Regions from separate parts of the Clostridium sartagoforme genome, predicted to be linked through region 2. Evidence: riboswitches for the same ligand, from Rfam matches in the RefSeq annotation. Region 2 holds a riboswitch; the other holds the start of a gene.
What was found. A riboswitch is a leader RNA that binds a small molecule or an ion and turns the genes downstream of it on or off. The one in region 2 is predicted to bind cyclic di-GMP.
Positions count from the first base shown of each region.

Region 1: another riboswitch for cyclic di-GMP. It lies ahead of ABDZ60_RS03850 (methyl-accepting chemotaxis protein); the one in region 2 lies ahead of ABDZ60_RS01080 (SpaA isopeptide-forming pilin-related protein).

Region 1 is NZ_BAAACH010000011.1:9,102-18,943, forward strand. Features, by position in the region: gene ABDZ60_RS03815 (ComEC/Rec2 family competence protein) at 1-739, shown strand, start outside; gene ABDZ60_RS03820 (ThiF family adenylyltransferase) at 742-2,511, shown strand; gene ABDZ60_RS03825 (hypothetical protein) at 2,508-3,011, shown strand; gene ABDZ60_RS03830 (hypothetical protein) at 3,251-3,973, shown strand; gene ABDZ60_RS03835 (HNH endonuclease) at 4,116-5,189, shown strand; gene ABDZ60_RS03840 (hypothetical protein) at 5,428-5,598, shown strand; gene ABDZ60_RS03845 (helix-turn-helix domain-containing protein) at 5,906-6,574, shown strand; cyclic di-GMP riboswitch class I at 6,593-6,679, shown strand; gene ABDZ60_RS03850 (methyl-accepting chemotaxis protein) at 6,845-8,833, shown strand; gene ABDZ60_RS03855 (alpha/beta hydrolase) at 9,006-9,743, opposite strand; gene ABDZ60_RS03860 (helix-turn-helix domain-containing protein) at 9,805-9,842, shown strand, end outside.
Region 2 is NZ_BAAACH010000003.1:54,143-63,984, reverse strand. Features, by position in the region: gene ABDZ60_RS01090 (hydrolase) at 1-167, shown strand, start outside; gene ABDZ60_RS01085 (SIR2 family protein) at 341-1,405, shown strand; cyclic di-GMP riboswitch class II at 1,506-1,587, shown strand; gene ABDZ60_RS01080 (SpaA isopeptide-forming pilin-related protein) at 1,636-6,333, shown strand; gene ABDZ60_RS01075 (hydrogenase small subunit) at 6,496-7,371, shown strand; gene ABDZ60_RS01070 (nickel-dependent hydrogenase large subunit) at 7,381-8,772, shown strand; gene ABDZ60_RS01065 (hydrogenase maturation protease) at 8,769-9,212, shown strand; gene hypF (carbamoyltransferase HypF) at 9,227-9,842, shown strand, end outside.

The DNA of each region.
Region 1 (9,842 bases), on a different contig from region 2:
TTTTGAAATAGGAGAAATATGGGAAAGTGGATTTAGAAGATCAGATGATGCTGAAGAAAGTGCTGAATATGATAAGTTATTAGAGTTAGTGGCTAAAATAAACTCAAAGACTCTAAGTGCCGGTAGTAGTAAGTTGACATTCAAAGATACTAATGTTGATGCATATTGTTTATGCTCAAAAAGTAATGATAATGATGACGTCCACTATAACTCGTTAGTAATTAAATTTGTTGAGGGGAATAAATCTATTATTTTTGCTGGTGATTCTAATTGTGAAGCTTGGAAAAATAAAGTAGTCAAGTATTATAGTTCGATGTTAGACGCTGATGTACTGCATGCAAGTCATCATGGTTCGAGAACATTCTTCTTTGAAGATGGACAAGATAAGGATAAAGATGAGCCATATAAAGAAGGAATAGACTCAATTTCTCCAGATATTACAATTATCTCAGGGTGTGATAGAGAAGATAAAGTAAAAGAAGATTGGCCACCTCACGATGATGCAATAAGTATATATGAAGAATGTACAAGTAGTACTGGAGGGGTCTATATTACAGGTGAAGAAGGGAATCTTGTCTTTGAACTTACGAATACGGAAATTGAGTTTAATGAAAGTGCTTCTCAAAAATATACTATTTTAAAAGGAAAAGCCCAAAGATATAATACGCTAAAGAAACCTTTTACTCCTGGAACAGAAAAACCACAATATAGAATAACAAGAGATTCTTTTGGTAATTAGAGATGGAAGAAGTTAAACAATGGTATGAAAGAGAAGATTCTTATAAAAAAAGACTATTAAGAGAAATTGACTTTGTTAAAGAATATAAAAAAAGTACACCTAAAAGTAAAATAACATATAGCTTTTGGGGGAAATCTGAAAATTTATTAATATCCTATAGTTATGAGTATAAAAATAAAATTTTTGGAATTATTTGTTTATATCCTGTTTTGTACCCTAAAGTTAGGATTGAAGTATCTATATTTGAATATGATAAAAAACTAAGTGAAGTCCTACCATTTCAAGGGGGGTATCATAATACAATGGGTACAATTTGTCTATTTAATCATTATCCCAATGAATGGAATGAGGATTATGGTATTAAAGTTATCATGAAAAGAGTTGAGGAATGGTTTGAAAAAGGTCAATATGATAAAAGAAATAATGTACCAATTAATTATAACTTAGATAATGAATTGTTTATTTTTTCAGAACCTTTATTAAGTGGAATTAGAGAAGGATATGGAACATTTGAATTTATAAATATAAAAGATAAGATATGTGTAGTACAATCAATTTCTATAGGAAATAAAACTGAGATAGTTAGAAAGTTACCTGAGAGCTTAAAAAATGAAGAAGGGATGAATGGGAAAGGAATAATTATAGTAACTCATAGACCAATTGTTTCCAGCACCCCAAATGAATATTCTGATATAAAGGTATATTTGAATTGTTTTAAGCAGGGCGTAAAGGGATTAATTAAATTTGCTACTGCAAATAATATCGATTTTCCAATACCTATCGTAATTATTTATAAAAATGAAAATTGTCAAGGTCATTCCTTTTTACTATTAAAGAATGATAAAAGATTTTCAATCCAAGCGTGTAGGTTTAGCAATTTTAGAGTATATGAAGATATATTTAGTAGGATAAAGGATAGGGATGATTTAAATTATTTAAGGAGAAAAAAAGTTGCACTAATAGGACTTGGGGCTATTGGGTCACTATTAGCCGTAGAATTATCTAGAAGTGGAGTCGAGAGATTTGTTTTAATAGATTATGAGAAACTAGAGATACAAAATATTGGAAGACATGATTTGACATTGCGAGATATAGATAAATATAAAGTTCAAGGGGTAAAAAATAAGATACTTGATATTAATCCGAATATAAAGTGTGAAATTTATAATTCTAATGTCTTGAATGATAGTTCTTCTAATTTATATAATATTTTAGATTGTGATTTAATAATATCTACAATCGATGACCAAGAGGCTAAATATGCGATTGATTCAACGTTGATTCCTCGTGGGAAAAAAGTAATATACTCAGGAGCGTTCTATAATTCAATTGCCGGCTTTGTTTTAGTAAGCGATAAAAAAATGGCATGCTTCAAATGTTTATCACAAATAATGGATTATATGGCCGACAATAAAGAAATTCCTAATTTTAGTGCTCTGGTTCCAGAGAATACTGAATATGATTGTGGTATTCCGACATTTCCTGGAGGAAGTATTAATACGCATACCATTTCAATCTTGGCAGCAAGAATATCGATAGAGACGTTGCTTGGAAGAAGAGAAATTAACGAACAAGGATATCCTTATAATTTATATATAATTGGTAATGAGAAAATGTATGTAGAAAAGAAGTTGTTTTTTCAAGGATATATGGATATAAAACGATATGCTTTGCCTGGTATAGAGACTTGTAAAGTTTGCGATGAAGAAATAGCTTTAACTGAAGAAGAAACAGAAAAATATAATGAAATTATGAAAAGGTTAAGAAAATGAAAATATATATTAATGAAGATGCTCTAAAAATAATTTATAAGGAAGTACAGATATCTAGAAATATTGAAACTGGTGGTATTCTTCTTGGAAGTGTTCTTTTAACAGGAGATATTCTAATAACCCATGCCACAAATCCTGGACCTAATGCTATAAAAAAACAAAATGAGTTCCAAAAGGACTATGATTATTCAAATGAAATAATAAATATGCTATATAAAAAATACTCAATTGATTATTTAGGAGAATGGCATAAACATCCCAATAATTGTGTAAAGTATAGTTCTATAGACTATGCATCTATGATTAAAATTACTAATCTAAATTCTCGCCCATGTTTATTTATAATTGTAGGTAACGATTTTTCAAATGAAAATAGACAACATATTAGTATCTTAAGTGTTGACCCACGTGAAAATATTATTAAAAGTCATGAATTTAATATAACAAAGGAACCAGAAAAATTAGCAATTGAAAAGGGGTTAAGATTTGGTGATTTATAGGGGGCGACCAATAAAAGGCAAACGGTTTGAGTAGGTAAATTTGTTTAGTTAAGCGAAAAGTTTTATTTATGCATTAATAAGTAAATAAAATTTTTTGTTAGGTAATAGATTAAGATGTGATCTTTAAGGATTAATAATTTACCATATCATGAATGTTTCAAATATAAAAGAACCTATTAGGAGTAGATTGGTTTAATTTTAAAGTGAAAATTTAAGTGAGGGAAGGATATATTAGCGTTATGGAAAAAGTTAAAGAATATTTTGATGATTTTACATTTCATGCAAGAGTGGTTCCAGTTTTAGTTATTCTGTTGCCAATTATTGTTTTGGGAATTTGCAAGGGAGTGGTTGGTGAAAATATCTTACAGATTCCTTTGTATACTATTGTTTCAATTATATTTTTAGCGTTTACAGCTCGTATTGCAAGAGAATTAGGAAAAAAATATGAAGAAAAAATGTACATAGAATTGAAAGGTATGCCAACTACTATAATTTTGCGATATAGTGATAATACATTAAATTCAGTAACTAAGAGAAGGTATCATGAAAAATTGAATAAAATAGTTGATGGAGTAGTTCTTCCTATTCAAGAAAGAGATGAGAATATAGATAGTGATGAGCAATATAGAGCTGCTATTAATTGGTTAAGAAATTATGCTAATTCAAATAGGGAAACAGAATTTAGAGTATATCAAGAATTAAAGGAATATAATTTTTGGAGGAATCTATATGGAAGTAGGTTTATAGCTATAGGATTATATATACTTATAACCATAAGAGAAATTTTATTAATAAATAACTTTGATTTTAAAGAATTTATTACTAAGCCATCCCCTACGTATATACCACTTATAATTATGATGATAAGTATAATATTGTTTTTAGCAGTAAATAAAAAAACAATAAAAAGAAAGGCGTTTGATTATGCTAAATCATTAGTTGAAGTTTGTGAACGGCTTTAAAAAATATATATGTATAAGCAGAAGCAAATAAGAGATTAGGAGTGTTGATAAAGAAATAAAGACGATTTGAATAAATTGTGGGAGTATGGTAAAGTAAATAAATTTGATTAACCATAAATAAATATTTTGAAAGAGAGTAATTATGAATTCAAATAGTAAATTAGAAACATGGTTTGGAAAAATGACATTTGATTATAAACATTGTTTTTTATGTGGAGAGATTTTAAATAAACAGAATTACACAGTTGAACATATATTCCCGAAATGGTTACAGCATAGACATAATTTATGGAATCAAAATATAACTCTTCTTAATGGCACTTTAATTAAATATAAGCAACTTGTTGTCCCTTGTTGTAAAGATTGCAATAATAATCATTTAGCTAAAATTGAAAAAGAGGTAAAAGATGCATTTGAAAAAGGTATTGAAGAAGTTAGGGCGTTAGATAAAACCATATTATATAAATGGATTATGAAAATATTATATTGTCTTTTATTTAAACAATTATCATTAAAAGAAGATATAAGAAACAAAGATAGTACTATGATAATTTCATCAGAAATTTTAAAAGAATATACTGTTATGTTTGACTATATGCAAAGCATTTTAGGAAGGGTTAAGATTAGAGAAGATATGGGATCAATTTTTATATTTAGTATTTTACCTTACTATAGAAAAAAATCAGAATATGACTACTACTATATTGATGATGTAGGTAGATCGCAAGTTGCTTTAATGTCAAATGGAATTGGTATAATATGCTGTTTAAATGACTCTGAAGCAATGAAATATAGATTTAGAAAGTATTTCAAACCGTTCTATGATATAAAATTACATAATATACAATTTAGACAACTTATAGCAGACGTATTTTATAATAGAAGTTTATTAAAGAACAAACAATCTATTATGACAGTTAAAAATAATAATAGGCAAAGTGATAATCTTATGATACAAATACCTCCTCATACAGATTATTATGATGAATACAATTATAAAAACTATGCAATGATTCTGTACTTTTTATTAAGAGAGTTTGGTTTTAAATTTGAGGAATTATATGATCTCAAAAATGATGCAGTAAGAAATTTATTAATTGATTCAAAAAAAAGGATAATTGTTTATGATGAAGATAATAGATATTATCTCGGTGAAGAACACAAAGAATATAATGCTGAAGTATTTAATGATGACTTATTAATAAAAAAATGTTAATAGATTATAATTTATATCTATTACATAATGTTAAAAAAGAAGAAATAAGTTTTGATTAAACTTTGTTTAAAAATATTATTTTTTATTTCACATAAAATTAAGGTTTATAGACATTATTTTGATTAAACTTTATTCAAAACCAACAAGAGGGTAAAAGGGTTAAATAAAATATTGTTATTTTATAATTAAATTATATAAAACAACAATGAATTTAAATTAATTTATGGAGTTGATATATATGAATGAAGAATTAATAAAGACATTACTAAATGAATATAAAGAAACTGAAAAAGCATTAGAATTAGGAATAAACTGGCTAACTGACAAGGATTATGCTAAAGGAAAGTTAGATTTAGTAAAAGTTATTATAGCAGATTTAGAAAAGTTATCAGATAAGGCAACTAATTAGATTCAAATAAAGTCTTGAGATATAAAACAAACTTTTCAGAGAGAAAATAAAGTTGTTAGAAAAATTGTGGATAGATTACAGTTTACACACTGAATCTGTGCACAATTTTTTATTTTTCTGAAGGAAGATAGCACGGGGAACATAAGATTTTATCAATTTTAAGACTGAAAAAGGGAAGATTTTATACCTTAAACCTTGATACCTAACTTTATTTATAACAATAGTATAAAAAATGTAAAAAATAGTCTTTTTATGTTGCGTGATAGCACAACAATATGTATAATTGTGAAATGGAGGGTGATTGAAGATGGAACAATTCGGAACTTACCTAAAAAGTATTAGAAAAGGAAAGATGACACAAAGAGAACTTGCAAGAGAAATAGGGGTAGGATATCCGTATATAAGTAAACTTGAGAATAATGTTGAAACTACTCCAAGTGATGAAGTTCTAATAAAGATAGCAGAGACTTTAAATGTTAGTATTGATGAATTGTTTATGAAAGCCAAGAGAATTCCAATAGATTTTAAAGATTTCATTATTAATGAACCAGAAGTTTTTAAGTTTATTAGATTCTTAAAAGATAATAATCATTTATTAGATGAATTTAGGAACTCAATAAAATTAAAAGAGGATAATTACTGGTCAATATTTAATCAAAGTAATAAAATAATGTTAATTATTGATCCTTTTACTGGAAGTATTATTGATGCCAATGACTGTGCTGTAGAGTTTTATAAATATACCTTAGAGCAACTAAAAAAGATGAAGATAACAGATATAAACACACTATCTATGGAAGAAATATTTAAAGAAATGAGAAAAGCAAAATTAGAATTAAGAAAAACCTTTTCTTTTAAGCATAAGATTGGTAACAATGAAATTAAGGAAGTAGAAGTATATTCGGAACCCATAATAATTAATGGGAAAGTATACTTGAATTCAAGCGTACAATTAGTACATTTGAATGATATATAGGTAATTAATGAGAGAAAATATATAAAAAGGCAAACTTATTGAAAAGTAAGGACGCAAAGCCAAAGGGCCTAAATTACATAAGTAATATGGCAGCCGGTTGCATAATTAAAGGCTTCTTTTGTTCTGATTATGCAGAACTAATGAAGTCTTTTTTTTATGTATTTAAAGAGTTTAGTTTTACAGATTTTCTGACTACTTTTTAAATAAGAAAATTTGTTATACATAATAAACTAATATTTAAATAAATAAGATGGAAGAGGTGTGTGTAAAATGAAAAGTATTAAAACAAAATTAATAACTTATTTTTCAATTTTAATTTTATTATCTTCTTTTTCAGTAGGTATTGTTTCTGTATATAGAGCAGGTCAATCTCTTACTAAAGAAGCAGAAAAATCACTGGAATCACTATCATTTGAGGCTGCAAGACTTACAAATAGCCGAATTGAAACACAAAAGAAAACCTTAGAAATGATATCGTTAAGGGCAGATATTCAAAGTATGGATTGGGAGATACAAAAACCCATATTACAAAGACAAGTAGAAAGTACAGATTTTCTTGATTTGGCAATTGTACAGCTTGATGGTACTGCCTATTATTCAGGTGGAAACATAAGTCAGCTAGGAGATAGAGAATACGTACAAAAAGCCTTAAAGGGAGAGACGAATATATCTGATTTATTAATTAGTAAAGTAACAAATGATATTGTTCTAATGTATGCAACTCCTATTAAAAGAGATGGAAAAGTAATAGGGGCATTAATAGGTCGTAGAGAGGGAGAGGCAGTAAGTAAAATTACAGATGATGTGGGATATGGTAAAGAAGGATATGGATACATAATCAATAATAATGGAACTGTAGTTGGTCACACTGATAGAGAAAAAGTAGTAAAACAGTTTACACCAATTGAAGAAGCAAAAAGCGATAAAAGTTTAACTTCATTAGCTGCAATGTTTGAAAAAATATTAGCAGAAAAGAAGGGGGTTGGTACATACTCCTTTAATAAAAATAAGCTATATGCTGGATATGCACCTATCGAAGATAGTAATTGGATAGTTGTTATTACTGCTAATCAGAATGAAGTGTTGTCTGCAATCCCAACCCTACAAAAGAATATTGCAATGATTATGATTATTGTTTTAATAGTGAGTGTTATTATAGCATACTTAATTGGTAATTCCATTACAAAACCAATTATAAGCATAATACATCATTCAGAAAAATTAGCAGATTTAGACCTTAGAGAAGATGTGTCAGAGATGTTTTTAAGTAGAAAAGATGAAGTTGGAGTACTATCAAAATCTTTACAGAGTATAACTATAAATCTTAGGGATATAATTAAAGATATTAGCAGTTCTTCAGAAGAAGTGTCTGCTGCTTCGGAAGAATTGACGGCTATATCACAACAATCAGCCACTGCAGCAGAAGAAGTATCAAGAACAGTAGAAGAAATAGCAAGAAGTGCAACTAATCAAGCACAAAATACAGAAGAAGGTGCATTTAAGTCCGATGCATTAGGAGAAATTATTGAAAAAGATCAAGGACATCTGAAGCAGTTAAACAATGCTTATCAAAATGTTGGGATTGTTGTTGATGAGGGATTAAAAGAAATTGAAAAATTAACAAAAGTAACTGAAGAAAGTAGTAGGGCTACAAAAGAAATTCACGAGGTTATTTTAAAAACCAATGATAGTTCTAATAAAATCGGACAAGCAAGTAATGTAATTGCTTCTATTGCAGAGCAAACTAATTTATTGGCTTTAAATGCGGCTATAGAAGCAGCAAGAGCAGGGGAAGCGGGAAAAGGTTTTTCAGTTGTTGCTGAAGAAATAAGAAAATTAGCAGAACAGTCAGGAGCATCTACAAAGACAATTAATGAAATAGTAAATGAGTTACAAAGCAATTCTAAAAATGCCGTAAAAACAATGGAAAGAGTATCGACTATATCAAATGAGCAGAAAAGTAGCGTGATTAGCAGTAAAAGTAAATATGAACTAATTGCCGAAGCAATGATGGATTCTGAACAAGCTATTAAACAACTAAATATTTCTGGTGAAGAAATGGAAAAGATGAAGAATGAAATACTTACTACTCTACAAAATCTTTCTTCTATTGCAGAAGAAAATTCTGCCGCTACCCAACAAGCATCAGCGTCAATGGAAGAGCAGACGGCTTCTATAGAAGAAATAGCAGGTTCAAGTGATGGATTATCAATTTTAGCACAGAATCTACAGGCAATTATTATGAAGTTCAAAGTTTAAATTCAAAATTTATATAAAAATTAACTCTTTAGAATAAAATAAAGAAAAATTGTGGATAGATTGCAGAAGAGACTGCATACATCTGCAATTTTTTTATATGTATGAAGAATTATTATAAAATACTATAAAGATTTCATTTTATACAAGTAATGGGGTCTTTTGGAGTGTAGTTTCACCCAAATAAATTAATATATCTAAGGGACCTACTTATACTAGTAATTACTACAGAGCCATGGTTTTCTTCTGGGGCAACATATATAGTACAATTTTTATTAAAATTTTTAATTTTATCATATATTTTTTGTGCTCCATCAACCATATATCCTTCTTTTTCGCCTACTCCAATGAAAATATTTTTATTACTCTTTTCTAAGTTAGGAAAGTTTAAAAGTTCGTAGTCATTCCACCATACTGATGGACTAAAGGAAATTATATTCTTATAGATATTTGATCCTTTTAATAAATTCCATAATACATAATAGCCACTTAGAGAATGGCCAATTATAGTAGTGTTATTTTTATCAAAATTAAGATTACCTTCAATTATTGGGAAAAGTTCTTTTTCTATAAATTTGTTAAAGTCCTCACTTCCACCAAGGTTTTCAGGGATTATTGATTTTCTTTTTTCATCAATTATGTATTTATCTGCTGGAGCTGTAAAATCTAAAAATCTCTTTTCTTTTTTTTCAAATTCTTGATGAGAAATGCCAATAACTATAGCTGGTTTAACTCCAGTTTTAGCAGATGCTTGTCTTTGTTGCTTTACACAAGCTTTTACTACATCAAAGTAGTATCCACCGTCTAAAACCAATATTAGTGGTAAATTATTTTCACTTGATTCTTCTGGTATATAGAAACTAATATCATAAAAGCTATTAGTATAATTTGATTTTATTTTAAAATTATTCATAAATTAACTCCTTTATGTTAAGATTTATTCACAAGTATAAAATAATAAAAGGAAAAGGTCAATGAATATGAAAAGAAGTATCAATTGGTTAACTGAATA
Region 2 (9,842 bases):
TTAAGGACAAAAAGTTTGCAGCTGGATGTTCTCGTGATGTAATTAGGCAAGGTACAGAGAATTTAGGATGGGAGCTTGATAAGTTATTTGAAGAAACGATACTAGCTATGCGTTCTTGTGAAGAAGATATTAATAATAAAATGGTAGTATATAAAGAATCTAAGTAATGACTAATAGTCTATATAATGACATATATTATTAAGGCAAATAAGACCAAAATTATTACTGAAACTTACTCTAACTAAATTAGATTTAAAATAAATTTATTAATATGAAAATACTTATTTAACACTAAAGCATAAATTAATACTAAGCCTATTTAGAAAGAGAGTACTAAGCCATGAAAAGTGAAAGTGATACTAGAAGTTTAATTAAAGATGTATATAATCATGAATATACAGTAAATGATTTAGTTAATAAGGGATTAATACATGATAATGATAATTGGAAAGAGCTAAGAAAAGAAAGAATTAATGAGATAAAAAATATTTATAAAAAAGATGAACTAGTATTATTTTTAGGTGCTGGTATATCAAAAGATGCAGGCATAGGTGATTGGAATGATTTAATGTCTGACTTATTGATACTTATGATAATGAAGGAGTTAGAGCAAAAAAATATTAAAATAACTTCTCAGGAGGCAGACTTTATAATCAAGCAAATTAAAGAGGTAAATAATAAATCACCATTGCTTCAATCAGCATTTATAAAAGCTACATTGGGAGATTCTTTTGAAGAAAGTTTAGCTAACTTATTATATAAAAATATAAGCGGAGATAATGGAAACTCAAAATTATTAGATAGCATTTCAAAATTATGTTTAAAGAGAAAAGGTGGGGTAGGGGTTAAAGCTATTGTCACATATAATTTTGATGATTTATTAGAAGACAATTTTGATAAATATAACATTCAGTATCATTCCCTATATAGTGAACTGGATTATACGACCTCAGATAAATTAGGGATTTATCATGTGCATGGTTTTTTGCCACGTCACCCAAGTCAATATGAAAAGCTATATGAGAGCTTATTAGTATTCTCAGAAGATAGATATCATAGTTTATATAATGATCCTTATTCATGGACCAATATAACACAACTAAATTTTCTTAGAGAAAACACTACATTAATGATAGGATTATCATTAACAGATCCTAATTTAAGAAGAATTTTATCCATAGCTAATAGAAAGAATAAGATGAAAAAACATTATGCAATCATGAGAAGAAAAAACTTTAAATATGATTCAAATGATATAAATATAAATAATGATATCTTAAAAAAAGTAAATATTATAAATAATGATTTACACGAAAAATCCTTTGAACAATTAGGAATAAATATTATATGGGTAGAGGATTATAATGATATTTCTAATATAATAGAAGATATTATAGCTAAATAAAAATAAAATAATAAAATAAAAGTTTAACAACAACCCTTTCAAATAATTTACTAAAAATACAATTTATGGTAAAATTATTTTTAATAAATAAATTGTTCGAGATTTTTAAGGAGATGTTGATGTATATACTAATTTGGGCACTTGTATATACGGAGTCAGTAGTGCAACCGACCTTGATTAAATTAAGGTCGGTTTTTTTATTTTAAAAATAATTATGGAAGGGGTCTTTTATGAACAGAGAAAAACAGAAAGCTAAGCCAAGGAAAAAGTTATTTAATTTTATAGCATTTATTGCTATGCTATTTCAATTCTTCTCCATCATTCCTACATTATCCGCGAATGCTACAGATATTACAGGGAAATTTAATTTTATAACTAAAGTAAGTTTAACAGATGAAAATGGAAAGCCAATAAATGATTTATCAAATCCTATAAGTAAAAATGCAGAGGTTAAATTGACCTATAAGTTTGATATACCAAATGAAGAAGTAGTAAAAAAGGGTGATACCTATGTGATGCAAATACCTAAGGAAATCCAAATAATAGGTACACTAAATTTCCCCATCAATCTTGAAAATGGAGAAACTATTGCAAATGTTGTAATAAATACTGACGGAGCAGTTGTTATTACATTTAATGAATTTGCCGAAAATAATTCTAATATATCAGGGTATTTTTATATAGATACTCAATTTAATATTGATGAAATTGGAAATAATAATCCAATACCTATTAAATTTGAAGTTGGAGGAAATTCAGAGCCTATAATAATTAACGTAGATTTTGAACAACCTGAAATTCCTAATGCTTCTATCAAAAAGGAAGGGTCATATGATGCTTCAAGAAATGAAATAACTTGGAAGGTAATAGTTAATCCAGAAAATGTTAAAGTATATGGTGCTCAAGTCATTGATGATATACGAAATGGTCAAGAATTCGTACCTAATTCAGTTAAAATAAATGGAGCTACCCCTCAAGAGGCAAATTACAATTATGATTTAAGTAGCAAAAAATTAACTTATAATTTTCCAAATGTTATAGAAACAACTCAAATAATTACCTTTAAGACGAAAGTAACAGATTCAAAACTTTCTGAAGATGAAGGAGCCACAATATATCAATATAACACAGCAATTTTTAAGCATGATGGAACTTCTGTAAACTCTAACGAAGCATCAGTTGGAATAAAAACTGATTTTGTCAGAAAAGATGGGAAGTATGATGCATTAACAAAAAGAATTAATTGGAGTATTTATGTAAACAATAATTCTCAAAATATACCAAATACTGTAACTGTAGATGATATACCTGCCGGATTAACATTTGTGCCAGGAAGTGTTAAGGTAGATGGAATTGAAACAAATAGTAATTATAGTATAGACGGGCAAAAGTTTATATACACTTTCCCATGGGCTATCAATGAGCCACATAAAATAGAATTTTCTACAGAAGTAACAGATGAAGCAGCTTATAACTCTAACACAGGAAAAACTTATAACAATAAAGTAACCTTAACTGGAAGCGGTGTTCCAAGTAATGCATCAGATACTAAGGGGGTAGGAGTACCGAGTAGCATCATTAATAAACAAGGTATAGGATACAATGCAGCTACAGGTGAAATTACATGGAAAATTACTATAAATACTAATAAGATATTAATAAAAAATGCTATTATTAGCGATGAAATAAGAGTTGGTCAAGAATATGTAGAAGGATCAGCATCTATAGATAAAAGCACTCCAGGAGGAAGTTTTAATTATTTGAAGGCAGAGAGTGGAGACAAACAGAAAACAGGAACATTAACTTATAGTTTTAATAGTGATATTAATGAGCCCTATGTAATAACATTTAGGACGAGAGTAACAGATAGTAATGTGTATGCAGGAAATAAAGATCAGAATTATTATAATGAAGCTAAATTAACAGGAGATAATATTATAACTTCAAAATCCCAAGGAACTCAAAGGGTCCAAAGTGAAGTGATAAATAAGACTAGTCAAGATTATAATTATATTACAAGAGAAGTTACATGGAAGATTGTTGTTAATAAAAATAAGATGAAGCTTCCTAATGCTAAAGTTTTAGATACTATAAATAAAGGGCAAGAGTTTGTTGTAGATTCTGTTATGCTTAATGGTGGTATTGCAGATAAATTAAATTATACCTATGATGAAAGTACTAGAACATTAACTTATAATTTTCCAAGTGAAATAAATAATGAGCAAGTAATAACTTTTAAAACTAAAATTACAGATACTTCTATATTTAATAATAATGGAGAAAAGGAAATAAGAAATACTGCAAAGCTAATAACAGATTTGGTGCCTAGTGGAGTAGAAAGTACGGGAATAGGAAAAATAAAGAATACTTTAATTGATAAAAAAGCTGACTATACTAGAGGAAATTCTTATATTGATTGGAATGTAACATTTAACTCTAATAAGGTTCCTATCACAGATATTGTTCTTACAGATAATCTTCAAGAGGGACTTGAATTAGATACTACCTCTGTAAAATTGTATAAGCAAGTTTTAAAACAAGATGGAAAGCTAGAAAGAGGAGAGGAAATCAGTTTAGGAAAAGATAATGTAAAGTATAATGTTTCTACAAGAGAATTTAACTTTATATTGCCAGGTAAGATAGAAGACGCTTATATATTAACTTTTAGAACTAATGTAGTAGATAAAAAGAAAACTCCATTTACTAACTCTATATCTTTCAAAGGAACTGGATTAATTGAATCATCAAGTTCAGGAAATGTTGATGTTATATTTCAAGGCGCCGGTGGTGGTGGTATTGGTGAAACTGGGAGTATTAAAGTTATAAAGGTAAATAGTAATAATGAAAATATAAGATTACAAGGTGCAGTATTTGAATTACTTGATAGATATCAAAATGTCATAAGAACTTCACAACCAACAGAAGGTAATGGAGAAATAGTATTTGATAAATTAAAATTTGACATAGATTATTATGTTAGGGAAAAGCAAGCACCTACAGGATATATTTTAGGAAATGAAGTATATAGGTTCCAGATTAAAAATAGTGAAGATAAAAAGAATATATCCTATAATTATAAAAATAGAATTATTACAGGTGAAATTGAATTCTTTAAGTTTGGAGAAAATGGTAAAACCATTAAAGATGCTGAGTTTACGCTTTATAGTAGGTCAGATACTGATTACCAAAATCCATTGATGGTAGCTATAAGTAATGAAGCGGGAAAAGTGGAGTTTAAAAATGTTGAGTATGGCGACTATATTATTAAAGAAACAAAGGCACCAGAGGGATATGTTATTTCAAATAAAACATTAAATGCTAGTATAACTGAAGATGGAAAGGTGATTAAAGCAAATCCAGAAAGTATATCTAATACGAAGATAAGAGGAAATATAGAATTTACGAAGCTAGGAGAAAGCAATGAAGTATTGCAAGGAGCAACATTTACACTTTATAAAGCAACAGATATAAGGTATGAAAATCCTATAGCAGTAATTATAAGTGATGAAAGTGGAAGGGTGGAATTCAATAATATAGAATATGGTAAATATACAATAAAAGAGACAAAAGCCCCAGAAGGATATGTTCTTTCAGAAGAAATATTAACTGCTGAAATAAAAGAAAATGTAACAACTATAAAAGCAAATCCAGAAAGCATTTCTAACACAAAAATAAGAGGAAATATAGAATTTACAAAGCTAGGAGAAAGTAAGGAAGCATTACAAGGAGCTGAGTTTACACTTTATAATGAAGTCGATGAAGATTATAAAAATCCAGTATCAGTAGTTGAAAGTGATGAAAGTGGAAAAGTAGAGTTTAAAAATATAGAGTACGGTAGGTATGTGATAAAAGAAACAAAAGCACCAGAAGGATATGTTCTTTCAGAAGAAGAATTAAAGGCGGAAATAAAAGAAAATGAAGTAACTGTAAAGGCAAATCCAGAAAGTATATCTAATAATAAAATAAGAGGAAATATAGAATTCACAAAATTAGGAGAAAACAAAGAAATATTACAAGGGGCTGAGTTCACACTTTACAAATCAACAGATACAAATTATGAAAATCCTATAACAGTAAGTATAAGTAGTAAAGATGGGAAAGTAGAATTTAAGAATATAGAATATGGAAGATATATAATAAAAGAAACAAAAGCACCAGAAGGATATGTTCTTTCAGAGGAAGAATTAAAGGCGGAAATAAAAGAAAATGAAATAACTGTAAAGGCAAATCCAGAAAGTATATCTAATAATAAAATAAGAGGTTCTGTTAAAATAATAAAATTAGATGATAATAAAAAGGTTCTTAAGGATTCAGAATTCACATTATACGATATGGAAGGCAAAGAAATTGATAAATTATCATCAGGAGAAGATGGGGTTGTTTTATTTAAAAATCTTATTTATGGTAAATATATAATAAAAGAAACAAAAGCACCAGAGGGATATATAGCTTCAAAAGGCGTAATAAATGTATTTATAGATAAAAATCAGAAAGTGTATGACTATAAAGTAATAAATAATAAGATTAAAGGAGTAGTTATAATAACTAAAACTGATATGAAGGGAAAACTTCTTAAAGGAGCAGAATTCACTTTATATGATAGAGAGGGTAATGTGATTTCTAAAGAAGTTTCTAAAGAAGATGGGCTTGTAACATTTAGTAATATAGATTACGGTGAGTATATTATTAAAGAAACAAAGGCTCCTAAGGGATATATTTTAGGTAATGAACAATTAGAAATTAAAGTGAAATCTCCAGAGACACAAAACTTTACAGTTAAAAATGAATCAGAAAAAATTATAGACAAGGTATTAAATGTTTTACCTAACACAGGAAATAAATTTGATCCAAGGGCTATAATTATAGTTGGAGTAATAACAGCATTAGGAGGAGTTTACCTATTCTTAAGAAGAAGTAAGATAAGTTAATCTATATACTTGTCTAATTAAGTTTAATAACAAAGTTTATATTGTTTAACAAAAATAGCGTCAGATGTTCTGGGGCTATTTTTATTAATATATTAATTTTTGCTTAATACTTATAATGATTTATGCATAGATTATAATTGAGCGATATAAAAGGGGAAAAGGATGAGTAGTAAAGGAGAGTGTTTTATTAAAAAAGATAAATTAAGTACAGCAAGAAGACTTCAAGAAGATGTATCACAAATGATTAAAAAACAAGAAAGTAAAAAAATAAATGCTATGTGGCTTGAAGTAACTGGATGTTCTGGTAATATAATATCCCTATTAAATAGTGAAAATCCAGGGTTGTATGATATTTTAACTAGTATAGTAAATTTTACTTTTAACAATACACTTATGGGTAATGAAGGAGATGCTGCTTTTGAGAAGTTTTTAGAGACACTTGATACAGAATTCATATTACTAGTAGATGGAGCTGTCTCAACAAAAGAAAAAGGAGCTTATAATATTATTGCAAATTATAATGGGAAGGCTATTACAGCTTTAGAAGCTATAGAATTAGCTGGTGCAAAAGCAAAGTATGTTGTAGCAGTAGGAACATGTGCTTCTCATGGAGGAATTTCAGCAGCAAAGCCAAATCCTTCAGAAAGCAAAAGTGTACAAGAAGTTTTAAATCGTCAGGTGATTAAGTTGCCAGGATGTCCATGTCATCCTGATTGGGTAGTGGGGACTTTAGCTCATTTAGTTGGATATGGTGTCCCAGAGTTAGATAGTGAGGGAAGACCACTTCTTTTTTATAGTTTTACAATTCATAATACTTGTACAAGAAGAGGCTTTTTTGAAGAAGGTATTTTTGCAAAAAACTTTGGGGAAGAGGGTTGTATGATTAAACTTGGTTGCAGAGGACCAAGCACAAAAACTGATTGCCCAAGGAGAAAATGGAATGGCTATGTTAATTGGCCTATTGGTGATAATACTAATTGTATAGGTTGTGCAAAATCAACTTTTCCAGATGGAAATGAGCCTTTTGTAAAATATTAAGGAGGAGTTATGATAAAAAGAATTACTATAGACCCAGTTACAAGAATAAGTGGTTTCTTAGATGTTAAAGCAGAAGTAGAAAAAGATACAATTGTACAGGCAACTGCTAGTGGTTTACTTTTTAGAGGATTTGAAGAAATGTTAAAGGGAAGACCAGCACTAGATTCTATATATTTTACAGAAAGAATTTGTGGAATATGTTCAGCGGCTCATTCTATGGCATCTACTTTAGCTTTAGAAGATGCATTAAAGGTTCAAGTTACCTTAAATGATAGCTATATAAGAGACATTATGCATGGTTTTGAATTTATTCAAAATCATTTAAGACATTTCTACTTACTTTCTATCCCTAGCTATGCAAAAATTTATAGCGTAAAATTAGCTGAAAATAGCCAATACAACGATTATAGACTTCCAAGCAAAATTAACAATATTATAGGAGAACATTATGTTAAAAGTATTGAATTAAGTAGATTAGCACATGAAGGTTTGGCAATATTGGGGGGAAAGGCACCGCATAATCATGGGATTTTTGTTGGAGGAGTTACAGTAGATATAGATGCGTACAAAATAGAGAAAGTTAAAAGTACTATAAGAAAAATTACTGATTTTGTATCAAATGAAATGATAGAAGATGTAGAGGTTATAGCTAAATATTATCCGGATTATTTTAAAAAGGGAATATCATATCCTAATTTTATGAGCTTTGGGGTTTTTGATAAGTATGAAGATCCAGAAATAACGTATGTCAAATCAAAAGTAATAGAAAATAATGTTAGGTATGCCTTTGAACCTAATAAAATTACTGAACAAGTTCATTATTCTTGGTACAAGAAAGAACAAGGTTTAGAAGAAGTAGATTTGACTAAGAGTAATGCTTATACCTTTATAAAGGCGCCACGATACAATGGATTGCCCATGGAAGTTGGACCATTAGCACGATTGATTATTAGTGGAGAATACACAAATGGACATTCTTGTATGGATAGGAATATAGCAAGGGTTTTAGAGACCAAAAAAATACTTAATATATTAGAGAACTTAGTAAAAAGAGTGGAATTAAAGTCTAATAATCAAAAGGTTTATTTAATTCCTGATAAGGCTTATGGTGTAGGACTTATAGATACCACTAGGGGAGCTCTAGGACATTGGATAGAAATAGAAAATAAAGTAATTAAGCATTATAATATCATAACACCAACAGTATGGAATCTTTCTCCTAAGGATGAGTTAAACAATCCAGGGCCAGTAGAAAAATCATTAATTGGCTCTAAAATAAATAATATTAGTGAGCCGGTAGAAATCGGAAGAATTGTAAGGTCTTTTGATCCCTGTGTATCTTGTGCAACTCATTTAATTGGAAGTAATGGAGATACTAATATAGTTGAGGTCCTAGTATGAGTTTCAAGCTTATTGCAATAGGAAATATTCTTATGAAAGATGATGCAATAGGAATTAAAGTGGCAGAGCAAATAGAAGATGAACTCTCAAGTATTGGAGTTGAGGTTATATATGGAGAAACAAACCTTCAACATATTATGGGAAATATAAAAAAAGAAGATTATATAATAATTCTAGATGCAGCCTACTATGGAAAAAATATAGGGGAAATAACAACTGTATCAATAGATAAATTTATTTCTAATAAGGTTGAGTCCTCTCAGCATAACTATAATTTTTTGGATTTAGTAAAAATTTATTATCCTAATATCAAAGGGATAATTTATGGTATTGAAGTTAATAAAGTTGAATTTGGAGTTGGACTAGATTGTATTTTAGAGAAAAGGCTAAAATTAATTTCTAAAAATATTTTAAATGAAATAAAAAAAATCGTAAACTAGAGGGATACTCAAATATGGAAAATACTTTTTTATTAAATAAGACTTCAAAATACTATTATTTAAAGTATTATAAAACTCTTCAATATGAAATAAAAATAGAGGGAATAGTGCAGGGTGTTGGATTTAGGCCTTTTGTATATAAAAATGCCACTATTTACAATATTTCAGGATATGTTAATAATGTAGGGGGAGCTGTGGAAATTTATTGCCAAGGAACAAGAGATAATTTGAAAAAATTTATACTAAGTATTTTAAATAATCCTCCTCCTATTGCTAAAATTGAAAAATTTCAATGTAAATTTATAAAAGAAGAATCTTCACATAGAAAGAATCTTTATGAAGATATTTTTCAGATTAAAGAAAGCGTCAATGAAAAAAATTTGTTAAAGTTTATTTCGCCAGATGTAGCAATTTGTAAAGAATGCTTAGAGGACATACAAAAAAGTGAAACTAATAGATATAAATATGTATTTACAAATTGTACTAATTGCGGGCCGAGATATTCTATAATTAAGGGTTTACCTTATGATAGAAACTATACAACTATGGAAAAATTCATAATGTGTAAAGAGTGTAATGCTGAATACAATAATCCATTAAGTAGAAGATTTCATACTGAGCCAAATTGTT